DNA from 3 places in the Brenneria goodwinii genome. Region 2 is predicted to be linked to each of the others. Evidence: riboswitches for the same ligand, from Rfam matches in the RefSeq annotation. Region 2 holds a riboswitch; each other region holds the start of a gene.

What was found. A riboswitch is a leader RNA that binds a small molecule or an ion and turns the genes downstream of it on or off. The one in region 2 is predicted to bind thiamine pyrophosphate.
Region 1: another riboswitch for thiamine pyrophosphate. It lies ahead of thiB (thiamine ABC transporter substrate binding subunit); the one in region 2 lies ahead of thiM (hydroxyethylthiazole kinase).
Region 3: another riboswitch for thiamine pyrophosphate. It lies ahead of thiC (phosphomethylpyrimidine synthase ThiC); the one in region 2 lies ahead of thiM (hydroxyethylthiazole kinase).

What each region holds. Positions count from the first base shown of each region.
Region 1 covers NZ_CP014137.1:5,190,227-5,200,421, forward strand. Annotated here, with positions in the region: gene adhE (bifunctional acetaldehyde-CoA/alcohol dehydrogenase) at 1-365, opposite strand, end outside; gene thiQ (thiamine ABC transporter ATP-binding protein ThiQ) at 1,495-2,142, opposite strand; gene thiP (thiamine/thiamine pyrophosphate ABC transporter permease ThiP) at 2,126-3,736, opposite strand; gene thiB (thiamine ABC transporter substrate binding subunit) at 3,712-4,698, opposite strand; TPP riboswitch at 4,795-4,913, opposite strand; gene sgrR (HTH-type transcriptional regulator SgrR) at 4,955-6,613, opposite strand; gene sgrT (glucose uptake inhibitor SgrT) at 6,704-6,868, shown strand; gene phnE (phosphonate ABC transporter, permease protein PhnE) at 7,092-7,907, opposite strand; gene phnE (phosphonate ABC transporter, permease protein PhnE) at 7,907-8,713, opposite strand; gene phnC (phosphonate ABC transporter ATP-binding protein) at 8,713-9,546, opposite strand; gene phnD (phosphate/phosphite/phosphonate ABC transporter substrate-binding protein) at 9,605-10,195, opposite strand, start outside.
Region 2 covers NZ_CP014137.1:556,842-567,036, forward strand. Annotated here, with positions in the region: gene ACN28R_RS02545 (ABC transporter ATP-binding protein) at 1-740, shown strand, start outside; gene ACN28R_RS02550 (ABC transporter ATP-binding protein) at 741-1,721, shown strand; gene ACN28R_RS02555 (amidase) at 1,755-2,930, shown strand; TPP riboswitch at 3,107-3,202, shown strand; gene thiM (hydroxyethylthiazole kinase) at 3,243-4,037, shown strand; gene thiD (bifunctional hydroxymethylpyrimidine kinase/phosphomethylpyrimidine kinase) at 4,034-4,840, shown strand; gene fbaB (class I fructose-bisphosphate aldolase) at 5,050-6,099, opposite strand; gene psiE (phosphate-starvation-inducible protein PsiE) at 6,639-7,046, shown strand; gene yegS (lipid kinase YegS) at 7,119-8,018, opposite strand; gene trhP (prephenate-dependent tRNA uridine(34) hydroxylase TrhP) at 8,497-9,861, opposite strand; gene ACN28R_RS02590 (glutathione S-transferase family protein) at 9,999-10,195, opposite strand, start outside.
Region 3 covers NZ_CP014137.1:3,914,201-3,924,395, reverse strand. Annotated here, with positions in the region: gene ACN28R_RS17455 (thiazole synthase) at 1-709, opposite strand, end outside; gene thiS (sulfur carrier protein ThiS) at 711-911, opposite strand; gene ACN28R_RS17445 (HesA/MoeB/ThiF family protein) at 908-1,657, opposite strand; gene thiE (thiamine phosphate synthase) at 1,659-2,309, opposite strand; gene thiC (phosphomethylpyrimidine synthase ThiC) at 2,306-4,255, opposite strand; TPP riboswitch at 4,368-4,512, opposite strand; gene rsd (sigma D regulator) at 4,663-5,130, opposite strand; partial or broken gene nudC (NAD(+) diphosphatase) at 5,234-6,007, shown strand; gene hemE (uroporphyrinogen decarboxylase) at 6,073-7,137, shown strand; gene nfi (deoxyribonuclease V) at 7,146-7,823, shown strand; gene ACN28R_RS17410 (YjaG family protein) at 7,914-8,504, shown strand; gene hupA (nucleoid-associated protein HU-alpha) at 8,692-8,964, shown strand; gene ACN28R_RS17400 (DUF1481 domain-containing protein) at 8,969-9,667, shown strand; gene purD (phosphoribosylamine--glycine ligase) at 9,767-10,195, opposite strand, start outside.

The DNA of each region.
Region 1 (10,195 bases), 730 kb from region 2:
AAAATCGCGGTAGAGGTTGGGTTGGTGGTCGGCACGATGCCGCAGATCAGACCGACGGGAGCGGCGATACGGATCGTGCCGTAGGCGTCATCTTCAGACAGGATGCCGCAGGTTTTCTCATTTTTATAGGTGTTGTAGATGTATTCGGATGCGAAGTGGTTTTTAATCACTTTATCTTCCACTACGCCCATTCCCGATTCTTCCACCGCCATTTTCGCCAGCGGAATGCGGGCGGCGGCGGCGGCAAGCGCTGCAGCGTGGAATATGTTATCCACCTGTTCCTGCGTATAATCGGCATAGATGCGTTGGGCCTTTTTCACCCGGGCAACCAAAGTATCAAGATCATCAATTTGTGTAACGGCCATGGTGGTCTCCAATTAAGCAATTATCCGTCATATTTCATGTCGCTGGCGCGTTGGCTGTGCTGCTTGGCCCATCCGTGAACCTACGCTGCAAACGGCGTGCAAATTTGCCAGGAGCAGATTTGTCGCGCTCTCCAGTCACTTGACTTCAGTAAGCGCCTGGATGTTTGCGGCGTCGCCGCCTTCCCGCAACTCGAACTATTTAGGATAGATATCTTGCCAGGGGGCTTTCCCTGAATAAGGCGGCAAGAACTCACGAGACTAATACCGACGCATCGCGCACTCTTGCCAGGGCTTTGCTTCCACCTCTACGGCATCGGTTGCGGTAACGAATGCCGAGAGAAATATATTCCGTATCAAATTGGAGACTTTGATTGAGATTGATAACAAATTTATTGATAGCGATTCTGTTAACTGACGGCTCGTTATTTTGAGCGGGAATTAACAATAGCAAGCTAATTATTTCATGTTTGCTGTTGCTAATTAGAGATAACATCAGAAAAAAACAGATCTTTTATTATCAATCTCTATCAAAGTATCTTGTTGCGCTAGTGTTAATAATTCTTTGGTTTTATGTAATGATTATTTTTCTACCGGCATTGATGCAGTTTAATTTGCCATGCGACAGTAGAAAGATAATGAAAATAAGGCCAGAAATATGGATTTATACCTTTATCCCGCAAGCTGCATTTTTGCCGGATTTTCTTACATATCCTGACCATTTTCTGGAGTAAACTCCTGGAAATTCATGTAACTAGAAATCTATCGGGTATATGTGTATTTCCTGAAGACGAACGGAATAACGAGTAAAATCAAAAGTGTTCTTATATTTCCGATTAAAGACGGTGGTTTTGTTACTGTTATTTGTGATGATGATCTCATGATTACATCAGGTGATAATCATGATGACCTATATTGATTAATTGTTAGCATATTTTATTTTTTGTTGCGTTTCACGTATCAATTTAAATTTTTTGTCAGAATAACCGGATAGATCACAATATGGTGTGTGGAGGGAGCATTTATGTTAAAAAAATAGCGCTTTTATTTTAGTCCGACATTTTCGATTATCTGTTTGGCGAGTATTTAAAATGAACGCCAGGCATCGTCTTATCGTCGCAGCCATGACGGGTTAATCAAGCGGGCGGTTGTCGATAATGCGGCCGTCATTCACGGTCATCGTCCGGCTGGCGATGTACCTCGCATCATCCAGGTTGTGCGACACCATCAGCAGCGTGAGTCGACGTTCGTCGCAGACCTTTTCCAACAGTTGCAGCATTTCCTGCCGCAATGCCGGATCGAGCGCGGAAAACGGTTCATCCAGCAGCAAAATAGGCTGATGGCGAACAAGGCAGCGGGCCAGCGCGGCGCGCTGCCGCTGACCGCCGGAAACCTGAGACGGCAGGCGATTGAGTAGCTCGGTTAATCCAACCTGCTCGGCAATGTTTCTCAGCGTGTCCCGCTGTTCGTCATTGAGCCGCAGACCGGGATGCAGCCCCAGAGCGATATTTTTCTCAATGGTCAGGTGAGGGAAGAGATTGTTTTCCTGAAACAGAATGGATACCGGTCGCTTGGATGGCGGGGTGAGGCGGTGATTTTCCCCATTCAGACGCAACTTACCGCTATCGGCCATCAGAAAACCGGCTATCAGATTCAGGAGCGTACTTTTCCCGGCGCCGCTGGGGCCAAGAATCGCCACGCGCTCTCCAGCGTTGACGTGCAAATCAAAACGCATGGGAAAACCTTGATAGAGGTAGGTCAGTTTATCGAGAGAGATCATCACGATCCGCCAGTTTTTCAATCAGAGTGAACAGCGTGAAGCAGAGCAGCATCAGCAACAGTGCGGTAACGGCACCGTCGACGCTGCGATAGGCTCCAATCTGCTGATAAAGGTAAAAGGGCAAGGTGCGGAACTGCTCGTTGCCGAATAGCGCGATAACGCCAAAATCGCCGATAGACAGCACGCTGGCAAACGCCAATGCCTGGGCCAACGGCTGTTTCAGCGCCTGCAGTTCAATAATTTTTAACCGCTGCCAGCCGCGTAGATCCAGCGACAGACAGAGCCGATTATAGCGTTCGGCGACATCCAGCATCGGGTTTTCCAACACTTTTAGCGCATAGGGTATCGCCATCAGCGCGTTGGTGATCACCACCAATCCATAAGGCGATTCCGGCAACCCGATGGTATTGTTCAGCAACAGGAAAAAACCGGTTGCCAGCACAATACCGGGCATGGCGAGGATCAGCATTCCGCTCAGATTCATCAACTGGCCATAGAGCGGTTGCTGGCGCAGCTTAAGTTCCCGGCTGCTCCACAGCAGCATCATCGTCAGGATGATGCAAATAGCGCCCGCCGCCAGCGCAATACGCAGCGAGGTGAACAACGTTTCCCACAGCGTGGGTTGCTGTAATACCATGAGCAGGGACGGGTTGACGCCGTCTACCACGACGGCCAGCAGCGGTGGCACGATCAGCAGTAACGCCGCACCAATCAGCAGCGTGTCGCATAGCCGGCTGAACAGGCTGTCCTGCGGGTTCCGCCACGCCAGTTGCTGCGTGCTGCCAACCGGCAGAACCCCGCCCAGCCGCTGACTCAGCAGCACCAGCCCAAGACAACAGGTCATCTGAATCAGCGCCAGCAATGCGGCGCGGGACGGATCGTAATCAAAGCTCAGCGCCTGATAAATCGCCAACTCGATGGTGGTCGCTCGCGGTCCGCCACCCAGCGATAGCACGGTGGCAAAGCTGGCGAAACAGAGCATAAAAATAAGTGCGGCCACCGGCGGGATCTGCCTACGCAGCCAGGGCCATTCGACAATGCGAAAATGCTGCCAGCCATTCATCCCCAGTTGAGCCGCCAACTGACGTTGTTCAGTGGCGATGTTTTCCAGCGATTGCAGCAGCAAGCGGGTCGCCAGCGGCAGGTTGAAAAAAATATGCGCCAGCAGAATGCCTTGCAGCCCATAGGGGGAAAAATGATACGGCAGGCCGAAGATCTCCAGCAGATGCGCCAGCCATCCCTGACGGCCATATATGCTCAGCAAGCCGAAAACCGCCACCAGAACCGGCAGCACCAGGGTCATGGCGCATAGCCGCAATAGCAGACGATGGCCGGGAAAACGTCTGCGGTAGAGCGCTCTGGCAAGGAAAATAGCCGGCGTGGTAGACAGTAAGGCAGACAAAAACGCCTGCCAGAAAGTAAAGCGGATAACATGCCACAGATAGCTGTCATGCCAGAGCATTCGCCATTGGCTTTCCGGCGCCTGTAGCCACAATGCGCTGAAAGCCAGCGCCGCCACCAAGATTAACAGCGAGGCGGCCAGCAATCCCGGCCACAGACTTCCGCTACTCAACGACTGACGGCTTGTTGCCATGCCTGAATCCAGTTATTCCGCTGTTCTGCAACCTGTTGCGCGCTGTATTGCAAGGCTTTCTCCGGGACGGCGAGATGGGCGAATCCGGCCGGCAGATCGGTTTTGATTGCCGGATACATCCAGTTTTTGGTTGGGATCGCCTGCTGGAATGCGGGCGTCAGGATGAACTGCAGAAAGCGTTTTGCCAGCGCCGGATTTTTACTGGCGGCAAGCTGTCCGGCGACTTCAATTTGCAGATAATGTCCTTCGCTAAAGTTCGCCGCGGCGTAGTTATCGTTCTTCTCTTCAATGATGTGGTATGCCGGGGAGGTGGTATAGCTGAGCACCAGATCGGCTTCACCCTTTAGGAATAACCCATAGGCTTCGCTCCAGCCTTTGGTGACGGTAACCGTTTTCTTAGCCAGTTTTTGCCATGCCTGCGGGGCTTGATCGCCATATACTTTCTGCATCCATAGCAGCAGTCCTAATCCAGGCGTACTGGTGCGCGGATCCTGATAAATGACTTTCCACGGCTCCGTGCTGTCGATCAGCTCATGCAGGCTTTGGGGCGGATTCTTCAGGCGGTTTTTGTCATAGACAAACGCGAAGTAGCCATAGTCATAGGGAACAAAGGTCGTATTGTCCCAGCCGCCGGGGATATCAACGACAGCCTTGGTATCCAGGCCGTGTTTGGCGAATAGCCCGGTCTGTTCCGCCGCCTGCAACAGGTTGTTGTCCAACCCCAGAATGATATCCGCTTTACTGTTCTTCCCTTCCATACGCAGGCGGTTCAGCAGCGAGACCCCGTCTTCCAGCGCGACGAAATTCAGCTCGCAGTCGCACTCTTTTTCGAAGGCCGTTTTAATGACCGGCCCTGGCCCCCATTCGGAAGCGAAAGAATCATAGGTGTAAACCGTAAGCGCCGGTTTAGCGAAAGAGGAGGCCGACGCCAGCAACAGGCAGGGAAGGATTTTTTTCAATATTGACGTTGAACGTTTTAACAACGGTTGTTTGAGTAATGTGATATTTAACACTTTGCACTCCTGTCATCATAGGGTGGCAAAGGTCTTTGAGTCTCAGCGATGAGCACTCTCAAATCCCTTCGCCGGTATTAACCGGATCAGGTTCGACGGGTATTTTCTCAGCGCAAGACGTGTCGCATAGGCATTACACGTCTTCCGCACCCCGTTGAGAACGCTCTATTGTAAAGACTTATGGGTGACGGCGAAAGCGAGACGCTTAGTTTTCCGGCTGCGCGAACCAGGCGGACTTAAAGTCAAACCATCCCAGGGTATTCATGCGGATGCCCCGCATGCTGCGTTGCCCCTGAAGTTGCAGCCAGTTGTGGAACAGTGGATGTAACTGACAACTGGCAATAAGTTTTTCACTCCATTCCGCTATTGGCAACGCCTTGCCGCGCCACAGGCCGGCGTCCTCGTGCAGATCTTCATTAAGGCAATGCTGTATCAGCGGCTGCTCGTAAAACAGGGCGAACAGCGAGAACTCCAGCGGCAAGTAGCAGTTGTTGCTGCATAGCCAGATATCGCTTTCCGCTTCGCCGCGATACCACTCTTCGTAACCGATTGTCTGTAAGTCGAGTTGCACGCCATGTTCTTGCAGCACTTTTTCCATGATGCCGCTGATAACCCTATATTCAGGATGTTCCCGGTAGATTGTCAGGGTGATCCGTTGCAGATCTTTGGGTTTTCCCTGTGGCTCGATACGTTCCTGGTGATGCCAGCGGGGGAGCAGACCATAGGCTGGCGACCAGTCCCGCTGGTGCGAAATATCCGCATAACGCAGCAGGGCGATCGGATTGAATATCTGGCACAGCCAGCGGCGCACTTCCAGTTGGCTCGCCTGCGCCGAACGAGCATCAAACAGCAGGAAATAACAGCCTTCTTCCATGCGGCTTTCCAACTGGTTATGCGACGAATCATCCGATTCCAGATGCGGGGAGTAGGGATGCATCTCTGTCGCGTCGGGAATCACCCAGATGTTGACCTCGTCAATCAGCGCCCGATAGCCGAAGTAGTCATCGAATGCTTTGATTTTAAGTTGATTGTCGTTGTTGCGCGTTACCGCGTAAGGACCGGTTCCGATAGGGTGTCTGGCGAAATCCGGCAGGGTTCGCCACTCTTCCGGCAGAATCATCGCCGAAACGCTGCCAAGCAGCCACGGCAACCAGTCGTCGGGGCTGGTCAGCCGGACATCAATCACAAACGGCATGGGGGAGGTCACCTTCTCAATATGTGAAAACAGCGGGGACGCGGCAAGCCGGGTGAGCGAGGTAATGACATCCGCCATGGTCAGTTCCCGTCCGTGGTGAAAACGAATGGAAGGGCGCAGATAAAACCGCCAGTGCAGCGGCGACAACATTTGCCAGTGATGGGCTAAGTCGGGTTTTAGTTCCCCATTTTCCTCATTTATGTTGGTCAGCCCGCTGAATATCTGGCGGGCAATATGCATTTCCGAACGGCGCAGCGCCGATCCCGGCAACAGATTGCGCAGCGGACGATAATAAAGAATGCGCAGAATATGTTTACCCTGGCGAAAGCTGCGGCCAAGGTGCGAAAGCAGCATCTGCCGCACGGTTTGTTTATCGCCGACCAGTTGTACCAACTGATCGATGCGATCCTGCTCCAACAGGTCTTCGGCCCGCTGTTGCTGCAATGCCAGTCCGGTGTAGATAAAGGTCAACTGCGAACGTTTACTCCGCCCGGCTTCCGCCTGCCAGATAAGCCATCCCTGTTTTTGCATGGCGCCGAGCAGTGAACGGATATGGCGGCGAGAACAGCTTAATACCCCGGCCAGCTCTTGCAGCGTCGTGTCGGTGGTTTGCCCTTGATAGCGTTGCCACAGGCGAATGAACTGTTGTTGCAAACGAGATGAAGGCATAAAAGAGGAACTCCCCGCACTAAAGTCATCAATTTATCTTTCCCTATATTACGTCGATACTTTCATGCAATGAAAGCGGGGAGGTGGATTATGAAAGTTTCATCACTGTATCGGTTCTATCAAGCCTATCTTGCTGCGGGTCAATCTAAATGGTTGAGCGGGATATCGGTTCAACAGCGGGTGGAATTATTGCAGCAGGCGACGCAGTGGCAGATAGAAAACATGTCGGAAGAAGAGTACCGCCACTGGTTATAACCGTAAGTTTCGGGTAGAGAAACATTCTGAGTAATGGTGCGATTTCACCAGCCAGCGAACCTTCTGCTGGCTTTTTTTTTGCACCACGCTTTGCCCTCTCAGGTTATTAATGCTGTTCGTTTAAAGATCGAGATACCCGGGGCGACCACGACGAGAGGCGTCCCTGCGGGAACCTCATCGCCGTGTTTCCCCTAATATCAGGCTTAAGTGAACGGCATTACTGTCAGATTATGGCCTTTCTAACTACCGCCGATACCCATTCCGACACCGCCACGGTCAGCAGAATCACCAAAAAGATGACGGTGATTTGCGGCCAGGCCAGCATATTGAGCGACGATTGAAGGTTAAGACCGAGGCCGCCGGCCCCCACCAGGCCAAGAATGGCGGACTCGCGGATGTTGATGTCCCAGCGGAATACGGTAATGCCAAGCAGGCTGGGCAGGATCTGCGGAACAATCGCATAGTCAATGATCTGAAGCCGGCTGGCGCCCGTCGCCATAACGGCTTCAACCTGCGTTTCATCTATCTCTTCGATCGCTTCATACAACAGTTTTCCAATAAAACCAATGGATCGCAGCGCGATGGCGATAGTGCCGGCCATCATGCCGGGGCCAAGGATCGAAACCAGCAGCAGCGCCCAGATCAATGAGTTGATCGAGCGAGATGAGACGATGATCAATAGCGCGATCGAGCGGATAAACGCCGCCGGCGTGGTGTTGCGCGCCGCCAGAAACGCGATGGGCACGGCGATAAGCGTGCCGCCCAACGTGCCGAGCGTCGCCATATTCAGCGTATCCCACAGCGGAATAAGCAACTGTGGCAAATAGGACCAGCGCGGCGGGAACGCGCGCGCCAGAATATCTTCCCCCTGTACCGGCGCATCGTAGACGAATGACCAAATCGTATCTTTGGTCATTAACTGCCAGCAAAAGAGGAAGAAGGCGACAAGAACCAGCCAACCCGCCCATTGCAGCAGCTCCGCGCCGGTTGTCTGATGACGCCATTCGGGGGACGATGTTTTCGTCTTGAAGTCTGACATTATTGGATCCGTTTGCGGATAAGACTGGAAAAGTATTCCGCCGCCATGACGATGGCGATGATGATGATCAGGATGGCGCTGGCGCTGTCATATTCGTAGCGGTCGATTGCCGTATTCAGCGTGGCGCCGATGCCCCCGGCGCCGACAATGCCGATGACGGCGGATTCGCGGAAATTGATATCAAAGCGATAGAGTGAAAGCCCGATCAGCCGCGGCATCACCTGCGGCTGTACCGCATAGTTCAGCAGTTGCGGCCAGGATGCGCCGGTCGATCGGATCGCTTCGATCTGCGCGGCGTCGGTCTCTTCAATATCCTCCGCCAGCAGTTTGGCGATAAAACCGATCGTGGCGAAGGCCAGCGTCAGGAATCCGGCGAACGGGCCGAAACCAAACATGGCCACCAGCAGGATGGCGATGATGATTTCCTGAAAGGCGCGTGAAACGGCGATAATGCTGCGGCAAATCATGTAAATTGGCATCGGCGTCAGGTTGCGTGCGGCGCCGACTCCAATCGGAATCGAGAGCAGAATACCGACAATCGTCGCGCATACCGTCATGGTCAGGCTTTCCTGAAGGCCGGGAAGAATATCGCGCCAGCGTGAAACGAAATCCGGTTGCAGGAACCCCTGCAGGAAGCGCCAGCCGCGGTCAAGACCTTCCCAGGCCCGCCGCCAGTTTACTTCCATCGAGGAAAGCGCGGCCAACAGGTAGAGCGCGCATCCGCCATAGGCGAGCCAACGCACGGCCCTGCTACGAATAAAACGCGGCGGCCGCCGCCAGGTAGTGGGGTGAGTTGTGGTAGTCATTACAGGCTCTCGACCATTTTCCCGGCGGGAAGATCCATGTGGGCCAAGGGAGCCTCGGCTGCGTCATCCTTTGCCTGTTGGCGCATCGCCGCCCAGTCTTCTTCACCGTAAATGTGCGTCAGCGCGCTGTTGTCCAATCGATCGGGCGAGCCGTCAAAGACAATCTCTCCGGCGCGCAGGCCGATGATCCGTTCGACAAAATTCTGCGCAAGAACCACATCATGAATATTGATGATGGCCGGCAGGCCGCGTTCCCGGCAAATCTCGCTAATCAGCCGCATAATCTGCCGTGAGGTTTTAGGGTCGAGCGAGGCCGTCGGTTCATCGATCAGCAGCAGTTCAGGATCCTGCGCCAATGCGCGGGCGATGCCGACACGCTGGCGCTGACCGCCTGACAGGGCGTCGGCGCGTTTGTTGACATGTTCGGACAGCCCCACCCGTTCCAGCAGCGCAAACGCATTCGCCACATCCTGCGGCGGATAACGGCGGAAAAAACTGCGCCAGAAGGGAACATAGCCTAAACGGCCGGATAATACGTTCTCCATCACGGTAAGCCGTTCGACTAACGCATATTCCTGAAAAATCATGCCGATACGCCGACGCAAAATCCGCAGACGGGTACGCGAAATACCGGTAATCTCTTCATTTTTCAGGAAAATACGGCCTTCACTGGGTTCGATCAACCGGTTGATACAGCGGATCAGCGTCGATTTACCCGCGCCCGAGGGGCCAATCAGTCCGATAACCTGTCCGGCAGGCACCTCCAGGCTGACGTTTTTCAGCGCCTTGTCGCCGACACGGTAAGTTTTACTCAGGTTAGCGATGCGCAGCATCATGACCTCCGATACAGGTGGTGAGGGATGGCATAGGCCAGCCCATCTTCATGTAGGGTCATTTGCATGTATAGACGACGCCGTTGGCTTCATCTATCTGACGAATTACCTGCCAGGTATCCTTGAAGGTGATGGGGATGAACGCTTCCTGCGGCGGCTCGGAGTGCTTGAACTCTTCAAGCAGTTTCGATCCTTCCCATTGGTAAGTGAAAAACGCTTTCTTGATCTTTTCCTGTAATTCCGGCGTCAGGTTATGCGCCATACCGTAACCGGTGGTCGGGAAAGTCTGGGATTTGTAGATCGACTTAACCTGATCGGCTTTCACCACGTCGCGCGCGATCATGCGGTTCAACACGGAGTTGGCGACGGCGGCGGCGGGGTAGTCGTGGTTGGCGACGCCCAGGATCGAGTTGTCGTGCTTGCCGGAGAATACCGGTTCAAAATCTTTGCCCGGCACCATGTTATATTCGGCTTTAAGGATGGCGGAGGGCGCTTTATATCCTGAGTTTGAGGTTTCGGACGTGAAGGCCAGCTGTTTTCCTTTGATGTCCTCAACCTTTTCGATGCCGGAACCCGGCCAGGTGATGATCTCCATTTCGTAGCCGAAAGCGCCTTGTTTGGAAGCCATCATCGCAAAGGGGTGGAAACC
Region 2 (10,195 bases):
CGCAGATGGTGTTTCAGGATAGCTATTCTTCGCTCAATCCGCGCCTGACGATGGAAGAGTCGGTGGCATTCGGTCCTTTGGTGCATGGTATTAACAAACGTGAAGCCCGGACGCGGGCGCGGGATCTGATGGCGCATGTTGGGCTGGAACCGTCGCGTTTTGCCGGCCGCTACGCCCACGAACTATCCGGCGGGCAGCGCCAGCGGGTAAATATCGCCCGCGCCCTGGCGGTTGATCCGCGGCTGGTGATCCTTGATGAGGCGGTATCCGCTTTGGATAAGTCCGTTGAAGCGCAGGTGATCAACCTGTTATTGGATCTGAAAGAGAGCCTCAATCTGACCTATGTGTTTATCAGTCATGATTTACACGTGGTGCGCTATCTCTCCGATCGCATCATGGTGATGTATCTGGGAGAAGTGGTTGAAATCGGGCCGGCGGAAGCGCTTTTTTCCGGGGCGTTGCATCCTTATACCCGCGCCTTGCTCAGTTCCATGCCATCGATGGATCCGGCGCGGCGCACGCTCAGGTCTCCGTTGAGCGGCGATCCTCCCAGCCCGATAAATCCGCCCGGCGGCTGCCGCTTTCACACGCGTTGCCCGCATGCCGAAGCCGTGTGCAGCCAACGCGCGCCGCGTTTGTACGCTGCAGCGCACCAGCATTCCGCCGCCTGTCTGATGGTTGAACCCGGCGCGGGACACTCGCAGAGTCCTGACAACCTTATCCTGGTTAAGGAGGCATGAATGGCAGAGCAACCCATGGTTGATGTGCGCGATCTTAAGGTCCGGTTTCGCAGAGGTAACCAGACGGTATCGGCGGTAAATGGGGTGAGTCTGGCGGTGGCGCGTGGTGAAGTGCTGGCGCTGATCGGCGAATCCGGTTCGGGTAAAAGCGTCACCCTACGCGCCTTGATGCGTCTCCATCCTGAACGCACCACCACCATCGACGGCCAGATTCATATAGACGGTCAGGATGTGATGGCGTTTTCAAAAAGGCAACTGCGGGCCTTGCGTGGACCGGTGGCGGCGATGGTCTTTCAGGAGCCGTTATTGGCGATGGATCCGGTCTATACCGTCGGGGCGCAGATTATCGAAGCATTGCGGCAGCATCGTTCGCTCTCTTATGCCGAGGCGCGGCAAGAGGCGCTGGACGCGCTGCGGCGCGTGCGAATTCCCAGCCCCGAGCAGCGGCTTGACGCCTACCCGCATGAAATGTCCGGCGGGATGCGCCAGCGGGCGATGATCGCCCTGGCGCTGGCATGCCAGCCCCGGCTATTGCTGGCCGATGAGCCAACCACCGCGCTGGATGCGACGGTGCAAATTCAGATTCTGATCCTATTGCGGGAATTACAGCAGGATCTCGGTCTTTCCATTGTGTTCGTCACGCACGATATCGGCGCGGCTGTCGAAGTGGCCGACCGCGTGGCCGTGATGTACGGCGGTCGTATTGTTGAACAGGCTCCGCTACAGGAGCTGCTGAACAATCCCCTCCACCCATATACCCAGGTGCTGCTGAGCACCCGCCCCAAAGGCGGACTGCGAAAAGGCGAGAGGCTGGTGAGTATTCCCGGCTCACCCCCGGACCTGATGCGTTTGCCTGCCGGGTGCGCTTTTTCTCCGCGCTGTCCGCGGGCCAGTGACAAATGTCATAGCCAATTGCCAGATTCACAAAACGTCATTGCCGGACACCAGGTCCGTTGTCATCACTGGATGACCGCTCACTAAAGCGAGTCGGCTTCATCAATTTAAGGAACCACGATGCAAGATAATGCTTTTGCCTTTATGCCTTACCCTCCGGTCGCCGTTGAGCATGCGCCTCACGGCCCGTTGGCCGGTTTCACCTTCGGGGTGAAAGACCTGTTCGACGTCGGGGGGTACCCTACCGGGGGCGGAAACCCCCATGTGCTCGCCATGTCAGGCATAAAACCGCGTACCGCGCCCACGGTACAGCGACTGCTGGATGCGGGAGCCGAATTTGTCGGGAAAACGCATACCAATGAGCTGGCGTTTTCCATGAGTGGTAAGAATATGCACTACGGCACCCCGCGTAACGGTGCCGCGCCCGATCGTATTCCCGGCGGATCGTCATCGGGGTCGGCGTCGGCGGTCTCCAACCATCTCTGTGATTTCGCCCTCGGCACGGATACCGGCGGTTCCGTACGCACCCCGGCCAGCTACTGCGGACTGTATGGATTACGCCCCACCCACGGCCGTATTTCTCTGGAAGGTTGTCAGCCGCTTAGCCACAGCATGGATACGGCAGGCTATTTTACCCGCGACGCCGGGTTGTTCGTCAGGGTGGGCGAGTGTTTGCTGGGTGAAGACGATGCGCCGCTGCCGGATCAGCCGGAATGGACGATCGGCGATGCGCTGTTTGCGCTGCTGCCTGCCGCGTCGCAAACGGCGTTGCAGCCCGCGTTGGCAAAGATTAACGCGGCCGTCGGCGAACTGTTGCCGCTGTCGGGCGATCTGCCTTCGCTGGAGGACGCCTACTGGGCCTTTCGGTTTATTCAGGGACGCGAAGCCTGGCAAGCGCAGGGTGAAAAAATAAAACGTTATGGTTATGTGCTGGGGGCCGATGTGGCCGGGCGTTTTGCCTGGGGCGAATGCGTGACGGATGAGCAGTACCTCAACAGCTGCCGCAGGCGCGATCATTGGCGAGATGAGTGGCGGGCGCTGGTGGGAAACCGGATTCTGGTCTTGCCCACGGTGCCGGATGTCGCGCCTTTGCTGAGCGCCAATGAGGCGGATATCGAAGAAACCCGTCGTTTATCCCATCACCTGTTGTCCATTGCCGTATTGTGCGGGATACCGCAGGTCAATCTGCCGCTGGCGCAAAAAGAGGGGGCGCCGCTGGGGATTTCGTTAATTGGTCCGCGTGGCAGCGATCTGAGTCTGGTCAAAGCCGCCGCGCGGGTCGCGGCATGTTCGTAACATCGCCGAACCGGGGCCGCTTGCTGGTGACGGCAAGCCCCCCCATTGACCTTGGCCGCCATCCTTTTTTGTTCCGCGCTTACTTGTTTTCCGTGACGCCCCGCATTTACAAGTCATGATGCGGGCAGTATTCTGTAAGCGGCAAGGCGTAAGCCTGCTGTAAAATCTTCTGATTTTTCAACGACTCGGGGTGCCCTTCCACGTGAAGGCTGAGAAATACCCGTTGACCTGATCTGGATAATGCCAGCGTAGGGAAGTCTCGGTATGCCAACCAACCGGTTACCGCCTTCTTGAACGCCGGTTGGGGGAATGATGAATACTCGACCTGTCGATTTACCGGCTGCCCATGCGGCGGCATCGTTAGCGCAATTTCATGCGTTGTCTCCTTTAGTGCACTGTCTGACCAACGATGTGGTGCAATCATTTACCGCCAACGTGTTACTGGCGCTTAATGCTTCGCCCGCCATGGTGGTGGATCCGGATGAAGCCGCACAATTCAGCGCGATGGCCGATGCGCTGCTGATTAATGTCGGAACGCTGGAGCGCGATCGCGCCGATGCCATGTTGGCGGCGGTCAACAGCGCCAATCAGTCCGGTACGCCCTGGGTGCTCGACCCGGTGGCGGTCGGCGGGCTGACTTTTCGTAGCGAATTTGCCCGTGAACTGCTGCAACTAAAACCGGCGGCCATTCGGGGAAACGCCTCAGAGATCATGGCATTGTCCGGGCTAAGTGCGCAGGGGCGCGGCGTCGACAGCGCTAACGACTCGTTTACCGCGCTGCCCGCCGCCCATGAACTGGCTCGCCGTCTCTCCACGGTGGTCGCGGTGACGGGCGAGGTGGACTATGTCACGGACGGTTCTCGCAGTTGGGCGATTAGCGGCGGGGATAAAATCATGACCCGCGTGGTGGGAACCGGCTGTGCGTTATCCGCCGTGGTCGCCGCTTTCTGTGCGCTGGAGGGCGACCGTTCACAGCACGTGGCGACGGCCTGTTATGTCATGTCGCTGGCGGGGAAACGGGCAGCCGTGCGGTCTCAGGGGCCGGGCAGTTTTATTCCGGCCTTTCTGGATGCGCTTTATCGTCTGCGTACGGAGGCTCTGGCATGAAACGACGTATTAATGCGTTAACCATTGCCGGCACCGATCCCAGCGGCGGGGCGGGGATCCAGGCCGATTTGAAAACGTTCTCCGCGCTGGAGGCTTACGGCACTTCGGTGATCACCGCGCTGGTGGCGCAGAATACCCGCGGCGTTCAGTCCGTCTACCGGATTGATCCGGCGTTTGTGGGCGCCCAGCTTGATTCCGTGCTGAGCGATGTGCGTATCGACAGCGCCAAGATCGGCATGCTGGCGCAGGCTGATATTGTCGACGTGGTGGCGGAACGCTTGCGCCGTTACACCATACCTTATGTGGTGTTGGATACGGTTATGCTGGCGAAGAGCGGCGATCCGTTGTTATCGCCCGACGCGGTGGCGTCGATCCGCCGCCGGTTGTTGCCTAATGTCTCACTGATTACCCCTAACTTACCGGAAGCGGCCGCCCTGCTTGATTGTCCACCGGCCAGGAACGAGCAGGAGATGTGCGCTCAGGGACAGGAACTGCTGAGTATGGGCTGTCAGGCGGTATTGATGAAAGGCGGGCATTTAAGCGAGCAAGAAAGCCCGGACTGGCTGTTCTGCCGGGGGCAGGCGCCGCAGCGTTTCACCTCCCCACGCGTCGATACCCGGCATACGCACGGTACCGGTTGCACGCTCTCCGCGGCGCTGGCGGCCCTGCGGCCGCGTTGTGCTGATTGGCCGGCGACGGTCGCCGCGGCGAAAAATTATCTGCAACAGGCGCTTGAGCAGGCCGATACGCTGGAAGTCGGGCAGGGGATCGGTCCGGTGCATCATTTCCATGCCTGGTGGTGAGTTGAGGGGGGAAAAGCGCTGGTGCCGCTCATTAGGGTAAACACGGCGATGAGGTTCACGCAGGGAACCTCGCGCCGTGGTCGCCCCGGATCTCTCGATCCTTAAACGAGCGGTATGCGCGGCGTTAGCCTGGATTTGATGTGATTGTCCGGCTGCGCCGTGCAGGCGTAACCGCGCCAAAATCCGCGAGCCGGACAATCCCTGGCGGGTTATGCGATAGTTATACTTTTATCAAGATAGGTATCCTGCACGGCGTTGATCAGCGCCACGCCCTCTTTCATGGATTTTTTGAATGCCTTACGGCCGAGGATCAGCCCCATGCCGCCCGCGCGCTTATTGATCACCGCGGTGCGTACGGATTCCTGTAGATCGTTATCGCCGGCGGCGCCGCCGGAGTTGATTAGCCCGGCGCGGCCCATGTAGCAGTTGGCCAGTTGGTAACGCACCAGATCGATCGGGTGATCGGTGGTCAGTTTGTCGTAGACGCGGTCATCGGTATAGCCGAATTTGATGGCGCGATAGCCGCCGTTGTTTTCCGCCATTTTCTGCTTCACGATATCGGCGCCGATGGTGGCGGCAATATGGTTGGCCTGGCCGGTAAGATCGGCGCTGGCGTGGTAGTCAACGCCGTCTTTTTTGAAGGCCGGGTTGCGCAGATAGGCCCACAGCACGGTGACCATGCCCAGTTCGTGCGCGCGTTCGAATGCGCTTGAGATCTCTTCGATCTGACGGCGCGACTGCTCGGAGCCAAAATAGATGGTGGCGCCGACGGCGACCGCCCCCAGATTAAACGCCTGCTCAACGCTGGCGTACAGCGTCTGGTCGTACTGGGTCGGATAACTCAGGGTTTCGTTGTGGTTGAGTTTGACCAGAAACGGGATCTTGTGCGCGTAGCGGCGTGAAACCGACGCCAATACGCCATAGGTGGACGCCACGCAGTTGCAGCCGGCTTCGATCGCCAGTTCAACGATATTTTTGGGGTCGAAATAGAGCGGATTGGCGGCGAAAGACGCGCCGGCGGAGTGCTCAACTCCCTGATCGACCGGTAAAATAGACAGATAGCCGGTACCGGCCAGTCGGCCATGGTTGAACAGCGTCTGCATGGAACGCAGCACGCTGTTGGGGCGATTGTTATCGATCATCACCCGATCGACGAAGTCGGCGCCCGGCAGGTAAAGGTTTTCAGCAGGGATAGTGGTACAGCGGTGTTGCAACAGATCTTCCGCTTCCTTACCTAATAACTGTGTAATATCGGTCATGATTAACTCCTGGTTAGGCTTTTTCTTATCGCCGTCTCAGGTGATTGCGCTTGTTATTCCGGGGGTACAGCCATTACGGCCCCTGCGTCAGTCCCAGGATGACAGGTGAAAAATGTTACGGCGTAATGAAAAAGTGATGATGGACGTCGTTGAGGCAGGATGAATAACATCCTGACGATTCAGAAGAAACAATAGATGCGATCGCCGATAAATGCCATTTTGCACCGCAAATTAGCCTCGTTTTGTGAACCTCCAAGGGTTTATCGCCGTGAGTGACGAACAGACGGAACGTTTTGTTTAACGAGAGTAAAAATGGAATATGGAAACCGCCGGTTGACGGAATCGCGGCGTGGCTTTTCACGCGAAGACGGGTGAAGGAAGCCCATGCCGGCAGCGAGAAAAACCACGGGCGGGATATTCGGGATTATTTTCGCTAATTTTGCTTACAAATAAGCAGGTTGTCTCCCTGATAAAACATAAGGGTGATAACCTGTGAACGATAAGGCATGACTGATGTAATTGGATGTGAGGGAATAAGTATGGCGGCTTCAACGCGCAGCATCATGGTTTCAAAAGGACTCCAGACGATACTCAATATTGGATTGCTGATATTGGCTATTATTCTCGTGATTTTTCTGGGGAAAGAGACCTATCATCTAGCGCAAGTATTGCTGATTACCAATGAGAAGGATTCATCCTATCAATTGATTGAAAGTATTGTGATTTACTTTCTGTATTTTGAGTTTATCGCCCTGATCGTGAAGTATTTTCAGTCGGGATATCATTTCCCGTTACGTTATTTCGTTTATATCGGTATCACGGCGATTATCCGGCTGATTATCGTCGATCATAAAAATCCGCTCGATACGCTGATTTACGCCGCCGCCATTTTGATGCTGGTCATTACGCTGTATCTGGCGAACAGTAATCGCCTGAAGCGCGAATAACTTCCCGGCTGCCCCCAACCCGGCTATTCGCCGGGCGGGGACGTGGCGAATATTCGTCAATGGCCCGCCGGATTATCCCAGCAATGGGCACTGCGGCGGCAGGCGGCAATAAATGGCGGCGGGAACCACTTCAATCAGGAACCGTTTGGCGTTAAACGGTTCGCCATCCAGATTAAAGGTCATTTCATTCGGCGCGGTAATCTCTAACCAGGGCAGGGCGGCTGAAATCATATTCGGGTTTTGAGTGCCGGTAAACCATGCTTGTAACATATTGGGCAGCAGCTCTTGCGCAGACAGAATGCTGAGCGCCAACTGACCGTCATTCACTAGCGCATCCGGGCAAAGCTGCTGACCGCCGCCGGCCTGGCGGCCGTTGCCAATCGCCACAACCCAGGTATCGCCCGACCAGTTAAAATCCGGGCCGCGGATTTCACAACGTTCGGATTGCAGCATATCCATACGCAGCAGCGCGTTTAACACATAGGATGCGCCGCCCAGCGCCGCTTTCATTTTGGCCGGCGTTTCTGTGGTAATACGGGTGGCGAATCCGCCCGTCGCCATGTTGATGAAGTAGTGCTCATTATTCACTTTGGCTAAATCAATGGCGGTTGCTCGGCCCTTGATCGCCAGCGTCAGCGCGTTATGCGGGTCGATGGGAATTTGACAACCGGTGGCGAAGTCATTGGCGGTTCCCAACGGAATGATCCCCATACAGGGACGAACCGCTTCGGGCTGTTCCGCCAGTGCGCCGGCAACCTCATTGATCGTACCATCGCCTCCGGCGGCGATGACGTTATCGACTTTCAGTCGTACCGCTTCTTTCACGTAACGACGCGCATCTCCCGATTCCCAGGTCACTCTGACATGCAGTGTATTTCCATCCTTGCGCCACTCGTCAATAGCCTGACGGAGCTGATCATTATCGGTGTTTTTTCCATTAAGAATGAGCAGCGTGGCAGGGGATTGCTCCATGTGGTTCTCCCAATTCGGTGTGTCAAATTAAATAAGTTCTAATCGCAAACCCTCGACGGCGGGCGAGAGATAGCTGATGTTATCAGTGAGCCGTTAAGCGCCATGCGGCAATTGCATTCTAATAATAGTCAGTTAATACAATTAGTCAGTAAAAACAAGGGCTGAAACCAGAAGATTCGGTGAGTGGCCGCGGCTGGAGAATGATAAGGATGATGAAAGGGGAATGATGAGTGACGTGATAAAAAAGAAAAAGCCAGCTCAAGGGAGATTGAGCTGGCCAAGGAGGTGGTTCCTAGTAGTATCACTACGCTTATTTTTCGTTCTACATTTTCTCAGCGGCCTAATAGTAACTATTGGGGTGAGTAATTGATGTGATCTGATTCTAATTTTTGTTTAAAGTCCCAATCTTTGTGTTTGTATCCTGTTTTTTCCAGTTGCAGACGCCGGTTTTGCAACTGGAAACCAAGGGCGGCCAGCGTTATTTCGCGTTTGGGTTGCGGGTGGTCGTGGCGCCCGGCAGATTGCGCAATAACAGCGCATATTCCAGCGCGATTTCTTCGGGTACTGGCAGATAGACGATATGTCCGTTGCCCGGCGCGACATCCGTCGCCTGGCCTTTGGCATTTTGCATCGCTTCAATGGTGAATTGAACATTGCCTTTGGGCGTCATCATTTCTACGCTGTCGCCGCAGGAGAATTTGTTTTTCACCGCGACTTCCGCCAGTCCGTCACGCCGTACGCCGGTGAATTCGCCAACGAACTGCTGCCGATCGGAAACGGAATAACCGTACTCGTAGTTCTGGTAATCCTCGTGCACATGGCGGCGCAGGAATCCTTCGGTATAACCGCGGTGAGCCAGCCCTTCCAGCGTTTCCAGCAGGCTTGGATCAAAGGGTTTCCCGGCGGCGGCATCGTCAATGGCGCGGCGATAGACCTGCGCGGTGCGGGCGCAGTAGTAGAACGATTTGGTGCGGCCTTCAATCTTCAGCGAATGAATCTGCATCTGCGTCAGGCGTTCCACGTGCTGAATGGCGCGCAGATCGCGCGAGTTCATAATGTAGGTGCCGTGTTCGTCTTCGAAGGCGCTCATGTATTCGCCGGGGCGTTGATTTTCTTCCAGCATAAAGACTTTATCGGTCGGTGCGCCGATACCCAGCGCCGGCTCAATATTTTTCACCGCAATGGGTTCATGCTGATGGACGATATTGCCGACTTCGTCTTCTTTCCCCTCCTGCACGTTGTATTCCCAGCGGCAGGCGTTGGTGCAGGTTCCCTGATTGGGGTCGCGTTTGTTGATGTAGCCGGACAACAGGCAGCGGCCGGAATAGGCCATGCACAACGCGCCGTGTACAAAGATCTCCAGCTCCATGTCCGGCACTTTGCTACGGATTTCCGCGATCTCTTCCAGCGACAGCTCGCGGGAGAGAATCACGCGGCTCAGCCCCATCTGCTGCCAGAATTTCACCGTCGCCCAGTTAACAGCGTTAGCCTGAACGGAAAGGTGGATCGGTATCTGCGGGAAGTTTTCCCGTACCAGCATGATCAGCCCCGGATCGGACATAATCAGCGCATCCGGCCCCATTTCAACCACCGGTTGCAGATCGCGCAGGAAGGTTTTCAACTTGGCGTTATGCGGCGCGATATTAACCACCACGTAGAATTTTTTACCCAGTTCATGCGCTTCATTGATGGCCTGCGCCAGCGTCTGATGGTTGAATTCGTTGTTGCGTACCCGCAAGCTGTAGCGAGGCTGGCCGGCATAAATGGCATCAGCGCCATAGGCAAAGGCGTAACGCATATTTTTCAGCGTTCCGGCCGGAGAAAGCAGTTCCGGTTTAAACATGATGTCTCTCGATTCTGATTACAAGTCAGGCTGCCCCCGATGGGAGCAGTAAAGGCGGGGATTCTAGCGCTTATAAATGAAAAAAGCAGCAGACGGCCCACAAAAAGTAGGCCTATTGATTTGGCGATGCGGACTAATCAGCGTTTGGCCGCCACCCGCGAAGCGCCAAGCCGTTTGCGATCGTGCGGACGTTCAAAATCCACCAGCGGACCTAATGGCACGATGCCGGTAGGGTTCAGCCACCGGATGTCATAGTAACCGGCCTTGATATGCCCGATATTGACGGTCTCTTTCACGCCGGGCCATTGATACAGTTCGCGCAGGTAGTTCGACA
Region 3 (10,195 bases), 2.0 Mb from region 2:
TTCCCAGTCCGGCCTGATTCGCCAGCGCGCCGGCTTCCACCGCGATCCTGAATGCCTGCGCCATCTTTACCGGATCGCGGGCGACGGCAATGGCGGTATTGACCAGTACGGCGTCCGCCCCCATTTCCAATGCCTCCGTGGCGTGGCTGGGCGCGCCGATCCCGGCGTCCACCACCACGGGAACGCGCGCCTGCTCAATGATGATGCGCAGGAAATCGCGGGTTTGCAGCCCCTGATTGGAGCCGATTGGCGAGCCTAACGGCATGACGGCGGCGCACCCCGCCTCTTCCAGCCGTTTGCACAGCACCGGGTCTGCTCCGCAATAGGGCAGCACGACAAAGCCGTCTTTGACCAATCGCTCGGCGGCTTTCAAGGTTTCGAGCGGATCGGGGAGCAGATATTTCATATCCGGATGGATTTCCAGTTTCACCCAATGCGTGCCCAGGGCTTCACGCGCCAGTTGGGCGGCAAACACCGCTTCATCGGCTGTTTTGGCGCCGGAAGTGTTCGGCAACAGCTTGATACCCAACTGGCGTAGCGGAGCGAGGAGCGCATCGTTGCCGCCTTTCAGGTCAACGCGTTTCATGGCCATGGTGACCAGTTGTGAACCGGAAGCGTGCAGGGCCGCCAGCATGATTTCAGGCGTGGCGAATTTTCCGGTGCCGGTTAGCAGCCGGGATGTAAAAGTTGTATCGGCAATTTGCAGCATGTCATCCTCCCGCGATGGCCTGAAAAAGCAAAATATCATCCCCGTCCTGAATCTGATGCTGAGTCCAGGCGTCACGTGGGATAATGGTCTGATTGATGGCCAGCGCCGTACCGGGTTGCAGGCGGTTTAACTGTGTCAGCAGCGCTTCGACGGTCAGTGCGTCCGCCAGCTCGATAGTCTGGTCGTTTAGGGTAATTTTCATGCCGGCTCTCCACAGACCGGGCAATGGGCCGCGCGGGTGAGCTGCAGGGTGTTCCAGCTTTGTTGTTTTCCATCGAACAGCCGCAGCTTTCCACTCAGCGGCGAAGGCAAGCCGGCCAGTAGTTTGATCGCTTCCAGCGCCTGTAGCGTGCCGATGACGCCGACGACCGGACCGAGCACGCCCGCCGTGCGGCAATTACGCCGCGGCTCTGCCGCATCGGGATACAGACAGGCGTAACAGCCCTGATGGTAAGGGGGCGTCAGTACCAGCAACTGTCCGCTGAAACCGACCGCGCTGCCGCTGATCAGCGGTTTTCCGGCATGAACACAGGCGGCGTTAACGGCGTGGCGGGTTTCCATATTGTCGCTGCAATCCAGCACCACATCGGCGCGGTTAACCGCCTGATACAGCGCTTCGCCGCCGAGTCTCTCAGTCAGGGCGACGATCTCCGCGTTTGGGTTTAATGCCTGTAGCTGCCGTTGCGCCAGTTCAGCCTTGGGTTTGTCTACATCAGCCGTGCGGTAAAGAATTTGCCGCTGGAGGTTGGTCAGATGCAGCCTGTCATCATCCGCCAATAGCAGCGTGCCGACGCCGGCTGCGGCCAGATACATCGATGCGGGGGCGCCTAGTCCGCCTAGCCCTACCAGCAAAACGCTGGCGGACTTGAGCTTCTCCTGGCCCTCCGGCCCAATGTCTTCCAGCAGAAGCTGGCGGCTATAGCGCAGAAATTCTTGGTCGCTTAACACATTACACCTCCCGCTTTTCAATCATACGGAGCAATGCCGCGGTGGCCTGGCGCCAGTCCGGCGCCTGGGTGATTGCGCTGACCACGGCAATGCCGCCGACTCCGCTGGCCAATACCGCGGGAACCCTCTCCAGACTGATGCCGCCGATAGCGACGGTTGGGAAGCGCTCCCCAAGCTCCGCCACATGGCGGGTCAGCTCGGCGATTCCCTGAGGCGCCGAGGGCATCTCTTTGGTCTGCGTGGGGAAGATATGCCCCAGTGCGATATACGAAGGGTTGATGGCTATCGCGCGCGCCAATTCCCGATCGTCGTGGGTGGAAACGCCGAGGCGCAGGCCGGCCTGTTTAATGAGGGAGAGATCGGCCGTGTCCAGATCCTCCTGCCCCAGATGAACGCCATAGGCCTGATGTTTTACCGCCAGCCGCCAGTAGTCATTGATAAACAATCGGGCCTGGTAATGGCGGCCTAATGCGATGGCCTGCATAACGTCTTGTTCGACCTGTTGATCGGTACGATCCTTGATACGCAGTTGGATCGTTTTAACGCCCGCGCCGAGCAGCCGTTCAATCCAGGTTACGCTGTCCACCACCGGGTAGAGGCCGAGCCGGTGCGCGGTGGGGGCAAAGGGGGTCGTTGTCTGAGCGGTTGTCATTTGCTCTCCTCCGTTTGCAGGCTGGTGGCACTGTGGTAAAGCTCGCCGCCGCGGGACCGAAACGCCTCCGACATTTGCGCCATTCCCACTTCGATCGGTTTGGCTTCGGCTTCCTGCCGCGCCGCGTAATCACGAACCTCCTGCGAAATTTTCATCGAGCAGAACTTCGGTCCGCACATGGAGCAGAAATGGGCGACCTTGCCGGATTCCTGCGGCAGCGTGGCGTCGTGGTAGGCGCGAGCGGTTTCGGGATCGAGCGACAGATTGAACTGATCTTCCCAGCGAAATTCGAAGCGCGCTTTGGACATGGCGTTATCGCGGATTTGCGCGCCGGGGTGGCCTTTCGCCAGATCGGCGGCGTGGGCGGCGATTTTGTAGGTAATCAGTCCCTGCTTTACATCCTCTTTGTCAGGTAACCCGAGGTGCTCTTTGGGCGTAACGTAGCAGAGCATGGCGCAGCCGAACCAGCCGATCATCGCCGCGCCGATACCCGAGGTGAAATGGTCGTAACCGGGAGCGATATCGGTGGTCAACGGGCCAAGCGTATAGAACGGCGCTTCATGGCAGTGTTCCAGCTCTTCCGTCATATTGCGGCGGATCATCTGCATCGGCACATGTCCCGGCCCTTCAATCATGACCTGTACATCGTATTCCCAGGCAATTTTGGTCAGTTCCCCCAGCGTATGCAGTTCGGCAAACTGCGCTTCATCGTTGGCATCCTGAATCGAGCCGGGGCGTAAGCCGTCTCCTAACGACAACGCGACGTCATACGCGGCGCAGATTGCACAAATATCGCGGAAATGTTCATACAGAAAGCTCTCCTGATGATGCGACAGACACCACTTCGCCATGATTGAGCCGCCGCGGGAGACGATGCCGGTCAGCCGTTTGGCGGTCATGGGGACATAGCGCAGCAGCACGCCCGCGTGAATGGTAAAATAGTCGACGCCCTGTTCCGCCTGCTCCAGCAGGGTATCGCGGAACATCTCCCAGTTCAGGTTTTCCGCCACGCCGTTAACTTTTTCCAGCGCCTGATAAATGGGAACCGTGCCAATCGGCACCGGGCTGTTGCGCAGGATCCATTCGCGGGTTTCATGAATATAACGCCCGGTGGACAGATCCATCACGGTATCCGCGCCCCAGCGGGTTGACCACACCAGCTTCTCCACTTCTTCCTCGATGGAGGAGGTCACAGCGGAATTACCGATGTTGGCGTTCACCTTCACCAGAAAATTGCGGCCGATAATCATCGGTTCGGATTCGGGGTGGTTAATATTGGCTGGAATGATGGCGCGGCCGGCGGCGACCTCCTGACGCACAAACTCCGCAGTGATGTTCTCCGGCAAATTGGCGCCGAAGCTCTGGCCGGGGTGCTGCTGGCGTAACACTTCGCCTCGAATGCGTTCGCGCCCCATATTTTCACGTATCGCGATGAATTCCATTTCCGGGGTGATGATGCCTTGACGGGCATAGTGCAGTTGGGTCACGCATTTTCCCGCTTTGGCGCGGCGGGGACGGGGCAGGTGTTCGAAACGAAGATGGTCGAGTCCGGCATCCGCCAGGCGCTGTTGGGTGAAATCGGAACTGACGCCGGGCAGCGTTTCCGTGTCGTTACGTTCGGCAATCCAGTTCGATCGCAGCCGGTTGAGTCCGATACGCACATCCGGGCATAAAGCCGGATCGCCGTACGGACCGGCGGTGTCATAAACTGGGATCGGTTCATTGTCGACGTACTGCGGATTATCCTTACTGCCGCCGATTAGCGTCGGGCTGAGCTCGATCTCGCGCATTGGGATACGGATATCTTCACGCGGACCGGTGAGGTAAATACGTTGGGAATTGGGAAATGCCATGCCCTGCAATGTATCAATGAATTGCTGGGCGGCGGCTCGTTGCTCACGACGGTTGGTTTTGGGCGATGTTGCGCGCGATTTTTCTGTAGACATAGCAAGTTCCTATAACACGTAAAGGGAAAATTGCTTGTCTGGAGTTCGGAGGGAGTAATAACAGAATTGATGCCATGCAGATTAACGCGGAAACGACATCTAGGGGTTAATCAGGCATATTACTCTTGTTCCCTTCGCAGGTATTAACCCGATCAGGTTCCGCGGATCCCGAATTAACGGTCTCAGCCCGTGCATTTTCATTGCTTGTTGAAAAGAAACAACAAACGGAAACGCGCTAGGCACTCCGACAAGATAGCCCCACTGTTAGCAGGCTGATTACAACGATGACACTGTAGGACGGCAGGCGGTGCATGTCAAAGACTGCCTGCCCGGTCTGTGAAGAAAAGCGGTGTTTTGCTCATCAGACCGAGGCTTTCAGCGGGAGGATGATCGGTTTATGATTGGTCTCAATATTGATTATCACAAACCAGACGAATCATTTCATCTTCCAACGTAAAGCGTTCTTCCAGCAATTCGCCGACGTTGGAGAGCGCTTGCTGGAATGCTATACAGTTGTCATGATCGATTGACGTCGCCAGGTGACCGTCATAGAAGTCCATAATCTGTTGCGTGTTGTCTTGTAAGGCGCAATCAAGCTTTGCAGACTGCGACAGCTTCTGTTCGCTTAAGGCAGCGGCTTCCTGCAATATCCGTTCATACGCATGAAAGTGACCGGCTGAAAGATAATCAACCAGATTCTGGTGAAAGTTATCCAACGCTTTTTCATCGAGGCGTGAGTATGCGTCTTTGTTGGGCTTGATGCCAACCAACTGGTAGTAAGTAATCAGGAGCTGTTTACGCGCTTGTAGCCACTGGTCGATTAACGCATTATTGCCACCGACGAGTTCAGTCAGGCTTTGTAACTGGTTTAGCATTATTGGCTCCGTGAATGATAAAAATAGCCGTTGGTTATGAACGTTAGCTAAATCACCCTGAATGGTAAAGGGCTAGTGAAGTGATAATGGGGCAATAAACGATATGGAACAAACGCTAAAAGGTGACGAAACCGGATGGTGGGTGGTCAGTCACTCGAATCAAATATGGCTTCCTCAGGGAGAATTACCGCAGGGAACGGCGGAAAGTTGGTCTTTGCAGGGTGAAACCGCTCGCAGGATCGGCGAGTGGCAGGGGCAACCGATGTGGCTGGTTTGCCGGAACCGGGAATCCGGTATGACGTCTGTGCGCCAACTTATCGATCAGGACGCCAGCCTGTTTCAAATGGCCGGCCGGGGCGTGCAACTGGCGGAGTTTTACCGCGCTCACAAGTTCTGCGGCTATTGCGGCCATGAAATGGTGCGCAGTAAAACCGAACTGGCCAGCCTGTGCCTGCACTGCAAGGAACGTTATTATCCGCAGATCGCGCCCTGTATTATCGTGGCGATCCGGCGGGGCGATGAGATTTTACTGGCGCAGCATAATCGTCACCGGGGCAATATGTATACGGTGTTGGCCGGGTTTGTCGAGGTGGGGGAAACGCTGGAACAGACGGTGGCTCGCGAAGTGATGGAAGAGAGCCGTATTGAAATTAAGAACCTGCGTTATATCAGTTCTCAGCCCTGGCCTTTCCCGCACTCGCTGATGATGGCGTTTATGGCCGACTATGCGGGGGGCGAAGTTCAGCACGATCCTTCAGAGCTGCGGGATGCCGGCTGGTTCCGCTATGACCGCCTTCCGCTTTTACCGCCGCCGGGCACGGTGGCGCGCCGACTGATAGAGGACACGGTGGCGTTGTGCCGCGCCTATCATGAGAACGGTAACGAACGTATTACCATCAACGGCGGCGTGATGCACCGGGATGATAACGAAAGGAAAAACAGATGACTGATCTGAAAAACGATCGCTACCTGCGGGCGTTGTTACGCCAGCCTGTCGATGTAACGCCGGTGTGGATGATGCGTCAGGCGGGGCGTTATTTGCCGGAATATAAGGCAACCCGCGCCCAGGCCGGTGATTTCATGTCGCTGTGTAAAAATGCGGAACTGGCCTGTGAAGTCACGCTGCAGCCTTTGCGGCGTTACGATCTTGATGCGGCGATCCTGTTTTCAGATATCCTGACCATTCCCGATGCGATGGGGCTGGGGCTTTATTTTGAAACGGGCGAAGGCCCGCGTTTTCAGTCTCCGATTGCCAGTCACGCCGATGTGGTGAATTTACCGGTTCCCGATCCGGAACAGGAATTGGCTTATGTGATGAATGCGGTGCGCACCATCCGCAAGAACCTTGCCGGCGCGGTGCCGCTGATCGGTTTTTCCGGCAGCCCCTGGACATTAGCCACCTATATGGTTGAAGGCGGCAGCAGTAAGGCATTTACCATCATTAAAAAAATGATGTTTGCCCAGCCGAAAACCCTGCATTTGTTGCTGGATAAGCTGGCGGACAGCGTCATTCTTTATCTGAACGCGCAAATTCGCGCGGGCGCCCAGGCGGTAATGGTGTTCGATACCTGGGGCGGAGTGCTGAGCGGTCGTGACTATCGTGAATTTTCCCTGCATTACATGCACAAAATCGTCGATGGCCTGCAGCGCGAAAATGAAGGCCGGCGCGTGCCTGTCACCCTGTTTACCAAGGGGGGCGGCCAGTGGCTGGAAGCGATGGCGCAAACCGGCTGTGATGCGCTGGGCGTAGACTGGACCATCGATATTGCCGACGCGCGTCGCGCCGTTGGCGATAAGGTCGCGCTACAGGGAAACATGGATCCTTCCATGCTTTATGCGCCGCCGGCCAGGATTGAGCAAGAGGTCGCGGCTATTCTGGCGGGGTTCGGCCAGGGAAGCGGGCACGTGTTTAATCTGGGACATGGTATTCATCAGGATGTGCCGCCAGAGCATGCGGGCGTATTTGTTGATGCGGTGCATGCGTTATCCCGCGTCTATCATTCATAGGGGGACGTGTGATTGATACCCAGTCGTTGCGCGCGGAGCAACTGACGCGTGCCGCGGAAATTATTCGCTATGACGATCTGCCCTTTGAGCAGCCGGCGTTCATTGCCGGTGCCGATGTGGGGTTTGAACAGGATGGCGCGGTGACCCGTGCGGCCATCGCCTTGATGCGCTACCCGTCGCTGGAATTGGTGGAGTATAAAATTGCGCGTGTCGGCACGACGATGCCGTACATTCCCGGTTTTCTATCCTTTCGGGAATGCCCGGGCTTAATGGCGGCCTGGACGCAGCTTGAGCAAAAGCCGGATCTGTTATTTGTTGACGGGCATGGTATTTCGCATCCACGCCGGCTTGGCGTCGCCAGTCATTTCGGTCTTTTGGTGAATGTCCCGACGATTGGCGTGGCGAAGCGCCGTCTGTGCGGGCATTTCGAGCTATTATCAGATGAGGTAGGCAGTCAGCAGCCATTGCTGGATAAAGGCGAGCAGATCGGCTGGGTATGGCGCAGCAAAGCGCGCTGTAATCCGCTGTTCGTGGCGACAGGCCATCGCGTCAGCTCGGACACGGCGTTGTTGTGGGTGAAACGTTGCATGCGTGGCTATCGTCTGCCCGAACCCACGCGCTGGGCCGATGTGGTGGCGTCTAACCGTCCTGCTTTTCAGCGTTGGCAACAACAGATGCTGCGATAGCTCTCGTTACAAAAACTTTAGGAATACAGGCATAGGGCGCGGCGTTAATTTCAGGTACACTGCCGCCCATAGCTTATAGCGAGCATAAAGATGTTACGTAACCCGATTCATTTGCGTTTGGAAAAGCTAGGAAGCTGGCAGCATGTTACTTTTATGGCATGCCTTTGCGAACGTATGTATCCCAATTACCATGAGTTCTGTCAGCAAACCGAGTTCGGCGACGCCATGGTTTACCGTCGTATTCTCGACCTGGTTTGGGAAACGTTGGTGGTCAAAGATGCGAAAGTCAATTTTGATAGCCAATTAGAGAAATTAGAAGAGGCAATTCCTGTCGCGGATGACTATGATATTTATGGTGTCTACCCGGCGATCGATGCGTGTATTGCTTTAGGTGAACTGCTTCATTCCCGTTTAAGCGGTGAAACGCTGGAGCATGCGATTGCTGTCAGTGAAACGTCGATTCGTACCGTCGCCATGCTGGAAATGACGCAGGCCGGTAAAGAAATGACCGATGACGAATTGAATGTTTTACCGGCAGTCGAAGATGAATGGGACATCCAGTGGGAGATTTTTCGCCTGCTGGCTGCCTGTGAAGAACGTGATATTGAATTGATTAAAGGGCTTCGTGCCGATCTGCGTGAGGCCGGAAGTAGTAACATTGGGATAAATTTAAGCCAATAACACAATAAAACGTGATTTAAGGCTTGAAATGGTATGTCTAAAGACTTCACATCCGCACCCTGTCTGGTCTACATTTGGGGTGCGTAAAAAAAGTGGCTGTCGGTGCGTGTATGCAGGAGAGTGCTGTCATGGCATATCCGTCGCACTCGATGCTTAGCAAGCGATAAACACACTGTAAGGATAACTTATGAATAAGACTCAACTGATTGATGTAATTGCGGACAAAGCTGATCTTTCAAAAGTACAAGCAAAAGCTGCTCTGGAATCAACTCTGGCGGCAATTACCGAGTCTCTGAAAGAAGGTGATGCAGTACAATTAGTTGGTTTTGGTACGTTTAAAGTAAACCATCGTAACGAGCGCACTGGCCGCAACCCACAAACTGGTAAAGAAATCAAAATTGCTGCAGCCAATGTGCCAGCGTTTGTTTCTGGCAAGGCTCTGAAAGACGCAGTTAAATAAGTCAATGCCGGTTAAGAGTTTAAGCAGGGGGGCGGGTTCGCCCCTTTTGCTTTTATTGCGTCGGCTCGGCATCGGCGCAGCGATCCTCTCAATCGTGGCCTGTAGCGGTCATACTCCCCCTCCATCAGTTTTTGCCAGCGGTTATATTTCCGATCGCGGAATTGTCCGTCTGTGGCGGAAAGACGACGCCCAGCACGATACCATCAGGCTGATATCGGTTTATAACCCGTTTCAGGGCGATAATACGGTGGTGACCCGTTATTTGTATCAACAGGGTAACCTGCGTGAAATCAAAAGAACCCTGGAAGGCCAGAAAGATGATACCCAGTTACGTTTTGCGGAAGACGGCACCGTCAGCTTTATGCAACGTCAGTTGGCAGAGCGGCGTGAGTCAATCTCCGATGACGATCTTACGCTCTATCAGTGGGATGCCAAAAGACTATGGGAACTCAGTGATGTTCTGCTGGCCGGCAGGGTCACGCTAAAACAGGGAACATTGCAGGACGCTCAGGTGATTGCCTGTGATGGTTCGCGCACTCGTCCTGACTTTGATCAATCAGCACAGAATTGGATTGCCCAAAAGAGACAACAGCTCACCGGTCCGCTGGGTATTGCATGGCTGGAAGCATCGGAAGGGACGCAACTGCTGCTGGTCGATCGGGGGGATTTCTGCCGCTGGGACGCGGAAGCAGACAGGCTATAAGCTCAAGTCAGCTTTAATCGCTCAGACATGGTGGCGATTCTATCTTGATAATCTGTGCGACGCATAAAAAACCCGGATTCCTCCGGGCTTGTCAGTTTGTCAGTCTTGTTCCCGCTCAATCGCGCGATAGCCAATATCCTTTCGACAGAAACATCCCTGCCATTGGATTTCCGCAGCCAGCGCATAGGCGTGTTTCTGGGCATCGGCGACCGTCTTGCCCAATGCGGTAACGCACAGTACGCGTCCGCCGTTGGTCACGACGTTCTCGCCATCCATTTTTGTTCCCGCGTGGAAGACTTTACCATCTTCAGCATCTTGCTGCGGCAAGCCAGAAATCACGTCTCCCGTATGATAATCGCCGGGGTAGCCGCCCGATGCCAGCACCACGCCTAATGAAGGTCGCGCATCCCACACGGAGTCTGTTTCATCCAACTTGCCGTCGCAGGCCGCCAGGCACAATTCGATCAGATCGGAACGCAAACGCAGCATGATGGGCTGGGTTTCCGGATCGCCAAAACGGCAGTTGAA